One region of the Natranaerovirga pectinivora genome, then DNA from elsewhere that is predicted to be linked to it. Evidence: a T-box and tRNA genes for the amino acid it is inferred to sense, from the RefSeq annotation. Region 1 holds a T-box; the other holds one or more tRNA genes.
What was found. A T-box is a leader RNA that pairs with one kind of tRNA and senses whether it is charged. The one in region 1 lies ahead of leuS (leucine--tRNA ligase), so its partner is inferred to be a tRNA-Leu.
Positions count from the first base shown of each region.

Region 2: it has a tRNA-Leu gene. The T-box ahead of leuS (leucine--tRNA ligase) is inferred to sense a tRNA for this amino acid. The anticodon was not compared.

Region 1 covers NZ_SMAL01000003.1:48,105-51,323, forward strand. The annotation lists gene leuS (leucine--tRNA ligase) at 1-1,326, opposite strand, end outside; T-box leader at 1,469-1,706, opposite strand; gene fusA (elongation factor G) at 1,782-3,219, opposite strand, start outside.
Region 2 covers NZ_SMAL01000001.1:390,761-393,979, reverse strand. The annotation lists gene EDC18_RS01930 (anti-sigma factor family protein) at 124-732, opposite strand; gene EDC18_RS01925 (RNA polymerase sigma factor) at 750-1,337, opposite strand; tRNA gene EDC18_RS01920 (tRNA-Leu) at 1,517-1,600, shown strand; gene EDC18_RS01915 (NUDIX hydrolase) at 1,711-2,160, opposite strand; gene EDC18_RS01910 (peptidoglycan D,D-transpeptidase FtsI family protein) at 2,370-3,219, opposite strand, start outside.

The DNA of each region.
Region 1 (3,219 bases):
AACAGCACCGCATTTATCACAGTGAACGATTGGAATAGGCTCTCCCCAATAACGTTGTCTTGAGAATACCCAATCACGCAATTTGTAATTGGTTGTTTTTGTTCCTATTTCATGCTCTTCTAGATAGTTAATGATTGCTTCTTTTGCTTTTGAAGCTTTCATGCCATCAAAAACACCTGAATTAATCATAATACCATCTTCTGTATAAGCTTCTTTTAATTCTTTATTAACATCATCTTCTTCTTTAGCAATAACTTGTGTTATTTTCAACTCAAATTTCTTAGCGAAATCAAAATCTCTTTCATCATGGGCAGGCACACACATAATAGCCCCTGTACCGTAATCTGCTAAAACATAGTCAGAAATCCAAATAGGCAATTTTTCCCCGTTTAATGGATTAATGGCATAACTTCCTGTAAATACACCTGTTTTTTCTTTATCTTGCATTCTATCTACTGAAGATTTTAACGAAGCTTTAAACACATAATCTTCTACTGATTCTTTTTGATCATCTGTTGCAATTTTATTCACTAAATGGTGTTCTGGTGCTAAAACCATAAAAGTTGCACCAAATAAAGTATCTGGTCTTGTAGTAAATACTTTTATTTTTTCTTCATTATTATCCACGTCAAAATCAATTTCTGCACCAAAACTTTTACCAATCCAGTCTGATTGCATCTTCTTAACTTTTTCTGGCCAATCTAATTGGTCCAAATCAGTTAACAATCTCTCAGCATATGCCGTTATTTTTAACATCCATTGTCTAAGATTTTTCTTTGTAACATCAGATCCACAACGTTCACATTCACCATTAACTACTTCTTCATTTGCAAGACCTGTTTTACAATCAGGACACCAGTTTATTGGCATTTCTTTTTCATAAGCCAATCCTTCTTTAAACATCTTTACAAAAATCCATTGGGTCCATTTATAATAATTAGGATCTGTTGTATTAATTTCTTTATCCCAATCATAAATAGCACTAATTTCTTTTAACTGTCTCTTAAAATTCTCAACATTCTCAGCTGTAGCAATTGCTGGATGAACCCCTTGGGTTATAGCATAATTCTCAGCTGGTAAACCAAATGCATCCCACCCCATCGGATGTAGCACATAATACCCTTGAAGTAATTTGTATCTACTCCAAACATCACTTAAAACATAACCTCTCCAGTGACCAACATGCAATCCACTTCCAGATGGATAAGGAAACATGTCCAAACAATAATACTTTGGCTTATCTTCTGTTTCTACATTAACTGGGTTCTTATCCCAATTATCACGCCATTTTTTCTCAATCTCTTTATGATTATACGTAAAACTCATAGTAACCTCCTAAGTATGTTCTTTTTGAATTTTGGTGTTTTAACTCTGGTTTAATTTTATTCTGGCGAAGCCACTAACGCGGCATCCGACGCTACGTTTAATAAACCTTTTGAAATACAAAAAAACTTTTCATCTCTAAATAAATAGAGACGAAAAGTTAACTTCCGCGGTACCACTCTAATTTACCCTGCAAAAATAGACTATAGTCTAGTAATGACAGAATACCCTTAATACTTATAACGGCAAGTTACCGCCTTAACCTACTAAGTTTCAGCTAAAGGACTCCAAGGCGAGTTCAACAAAGTTCAATACTGTTTTACACCAACCAACAGCTCTCTAAAATCGACCTACTGTTTACTACTCCTTTTCCCAGTCTTTCCCTTATAATACTAAAAGCATTCTATCATATTAAAATATCCTGGTCAAGACCTTTTAAATTTAAAAAGCCTTCTATATTAAGCTTCTTTTTTACTTTCTTCTATTACCTTCTCTTGAACATCTGAAGGCGCTTGCTCATATCTTTCAAATTTCATTGTAAATGTCCCACGTCCTTGAGTCATGGAACGTAAATCTGTAGAATAACCGAACATTTCTGCCATAGGAACTTCTCCTTGAATTTCCTGCTTTCCATTCATTGGAAGCATTCCTAAAACTCTACCACGTCTTTTATTTAAGTCACCAATTATATCGCCCATATATACATCTGGCACTAAAATTTTAACACTTGCAATGGGCTCAAGTAAAACTGGCTTTGCCTCCTGAAACCCTTTTTTAAATGCCACAGTTGTAGCAATTTTAAAAGCCATCTCAGAAGAATCAACTGGATGATAACTTCCATCCACTAATGTTGCTTTTACACCAACAACTGGATAGCCTGCTAACACGCCTCTTTGAACAGATTCTTGTAAGCCTTTTTCCACTGCTGGAAAGTAATTTTTAGGTACTGAACCGCCAAATACCTTTTCTTCAAAAATATATGGATGTTCCAAGTCCCCTGATGGCTCAAATTCAATGTGTACATCTCCATATTGACCGTGCCCACCTGATTGTTTTTTATGTTTACCTTGAACTTTAACTTTTCCTTTAATGGTCTCTCTATAAGCCACTCTCGGCTTTACTAAATCAACCTCTACTTTAAACTTACTTGATAATTTACTAACAATTACATCTAAATGTTGGTCTCCTGTACCGTATAATAATTCTTGATGATTTTCAGGATCCATTACAACTTTGATTGTTGGATCTTCTTCCATTAACTTTTGTAATCCAACAGATATTTTTTCCTCATCACCTTTGGTTTTAGGAACAATAGCCATTACGGCTAATGATTCTGGATAATTAATGGCCTCTAATAAAACGGGATTCTTTTTATCACATAAGGTATTGCCTGTTGAAGAATTGCTTAACTTTACTGCTCCAATATCCCCTGGAACAAGCTGTTTTACTTCAATTTGTTCCTTACCTCTTAAACAAAAGAGATGTGAAACTTTTTCATCTATATCCTTATTAGCATTATATACCATTGAATCAGACTTAAATACGCCTGAATAAACTCTAAACAATGATAATTTCCCAATATAAGGGTCTACTATCGTTTTAAAAATAAAAGCAGATAAGGGTTGCTCTTCCCCACATATAACTTCTATTTCTTCTAAAGTTTCTGGATTTTTCCCTATAACAAAAGGATGTTCTTCCTTTGGATATGGCATATACTTTACTATTGAACTTAACAAAACTTGAACGCCTGTATTATTCATTCCTGATCCACATAGTATAGGTACAATTTCTCCATCAACGACGCCTTTGTGTAAGGCAGATTGGATTTCTTCTAATGTAAATTCTTCTTGTGCAAAATACTTTTCCATAAGCTCGTCACTTGTTTCAGCAACTGCT
Region 2 (3,219 bases), on a different contig from region 1:
CTTCTATGTACTAAAAAAGATGTGCAAAAGCACATCTAGTATCCCTATCAAAATGGTAGCCGACTAAGTATAAGGATTTTTCATATATATGAAAAATCCACTGTACCCGCTTAAAACCTATATTTAAGGTTTTGACTTTCTTTTAGCCTTCCGAAGAAGCATATAAACAAACCCAACAACCCCAACAGAAAAAAGCCCACCTAAAATAATATACAATGTATAATGCTCTTCCTTCTCAACTTCCAAAGCTGAAGTCATCATAATCTCCCCAGATTCAAAGGTCTTCATCTCCATCTCTACCTCAGGCAACAAGGTTCTAGCCCCTTCAGCCGTAGTAAAAAAATCAGTTTCTCCCTCTGACTCAAGAGCATCAAAAGCAATTTCCTCTGTACCACCTTTAAAATCTAAAGGATTGTTCTGTGAAAAAATACTTACAACAAGGACAACTAATATAATTGCTGCTGCCGAAGAAATATACGGGCGATAATTGAATCTCTTCTTCTTTTGACTTGTATTTTTAAGTTTTGACATAAGATCCTTATGATAATGTTCTGGCAAGTCTTTTTCATCATCTAAATGACTTAATTCACTCATTAAAAAAGCATAAGTCCTAACTTCTTCTTTGCAACTCGGGCAATTCTCTATATGTTTTTCCAACTCTAACTTCTCAATCTCAGAAAGACTGTTATCCAGATATAAGGAGATTAATGATTGTACTTTATTACAGTTCATAATTTCAGCCTCCTCTATTATTTTACAAACTCAGTTATGCTATCTTTTTTGTTTTCCAAATATAAGTCTTTTAATTTTGCTCTAGCCCTTGATAATCTGGATTTAACAGTTCCTATTGTGCAGTCAAGAATTTCTGATATTTCTTCGTATGAATATCCTTTTATATCTCTAAGTATAACAATCGTTCTATGTTCTTCTTTTAATTGATTTAACAATGCCACCATTTCGTTATTTTTTTCTTTTATTAAAACAGCTTCTTCTGGCGTTTTTTCAGTATCTTCAAATTGTTTATGGACAGTAGATTCACCTAAATCTAATAGTTCGTCCATAGACTGTGTCACCTTGTTTTTTCGTTTTCTTAATTCATCTATTGAAGTGTTTACCGTTATCCTATGTAACCAAGTTGAGAACTTAGAAGAAAAATTAAATGAATTAATGGATTGGTATACTTTAATAAAAACTTCTTGAGATATATCATATGCATCTTGTTCATTATGAAACATCTGATATGCTAAGTTGAATATTTTTTTTTCGTATTTTAATATTAATTTTTCAAAAGCATCCATTTGACCTTTCTGCGCTTTTTTAATCAATGCGTTTTCCATATCAAACACACACAAACACCCCTTTCATCATTAACTAACTTATGCTCTATACATCTCCAGACACACAAGTTTCTCTGAAATGTCTAACCTCCACAAGTATATAAATTAAACTTTTTATTAAAATTCCTGTTGAAATAATTTTATTTATGTGATACTATTTTAAAGCAGTTATTTTTTAAGCGGATGTGGCGGAATTGGCAGACGCAGCAGACTCAAAATCTGCCGGTGGCAACATCGTGGGGGTTCGAGTCCCTTCATCCGCATTTTTTAAATATCTCATAAGAAAACGTATCAGATTATCTGATACGTTTTTTGCTTTTATAATCTTAGTATAACATTTCAATAAATACAATTTCTAGGATCTAAAACTTAATTAAAAGTTTTTGCCTCCCCATAAATTACATCTTCTTAATTCAACATATTCATTGTATGCTCTTTCTAAAATATGTCTTTCATTGCTAAATTTCAATAAATGATAAGCTTCGTGGTATTTATAATATCCTGAATCTACAAAATATTCTTCGCGTTGTGGTTTGCTAAAATAACCATAAGATTTCATAAGGAACCAGTGAACATCTTTAACAATTGTATCACTTGGAGTAGCAAATGAATATTGACTTTTCCCAATATATTTAACTATATTGGCTTTTACACTGGCTTCTTCTTTAACTTCTCTTATAGCCGTTTCTTTAAATTCTTCGCCTTCTTCTACCGTTCCTTTTGGCAAAACCCATCCTTCATATTTATTTCTATAATTCTTATACAATAATAGGATTTTCCCTCGATATATGACCACCCCGCCGCAACTAGTTGCTTCGATCATATAATAGCCTCCTGTAAAACGTATTTGAGTTTCATTATCTTTTCACAGTATACAACTTTTTTATCCATTTTTCAACTTTTATATTTATATTGATATAAAAAATTAACTTTTTGATAATAGAAATTTTTACTCAAATATATAGTCTCTATTAATGATAGGATTTGTACATATACTAATAGGTATACATCCATTATTACACATATAAGAAATTACTGATTTTCAAAATATGCCTCAAGTAGTCTTCTAGCAATGGGTACAGCTGCTTGAGTTCCTGTACCAGCATTTTCAACGACTATGCTTACTACAATTTTAGGATTATCAGTCGGTGCAAAACCAATAAATAGGGAATGTGGCTTTTCATCTTTTCTATGTTCTGCAGTTCCTGTTTTACCAGCTACAGTAAAAGGTAAATTATTAAGACTTCTACCTGTTCCATCTGTGACAACACCAGCCATAAGTTCAGTAATCAGAAATGCATAATTAGGGTTTATGATTCTTTTGTGTTGCTCAGGCATAAATTTTTTAATAACTTTTCCATTATGGTCTTCAATTCGATCAATCAAATAAGGCTTCATCATAATGCCCCCATTAGCAATTGTGGCCGTAATCAATGCATTTTGTAGTGGCGTGATTTCAGTTTTTCCTTGACCCATAACTGTCTCAGGAATACTTTCTAAATTACTATTTACATCTAATTGATACTTACTAATTGAATTTGGTAATGGAAATGGTAATCTATTATTAAACATAAAATTTTCATTGAATCTTTTAAAATCTTTCAGGTCAATTTCTGTACCTAACTGGGCAAAGGTAGTGTTACAAGATACCGCCAATGCTTCTCTAATACCCATTATTCCATGAGCCGTATTGTTAAAACAGTTTATTGTATTGTCGTAGAACACATCTGATCCACTACAAGTGTATTGAAATTCTTCCCAATCTGGATTTTCCATTATATAATGCAGTGCTGTTAATACTTTAAAAGTAGATCCAGGTGGATATAATCCTTGAGTTGCTCGATTAAAAAGAAAAGTTTCTGAAGTATTACCCCTATTTAAT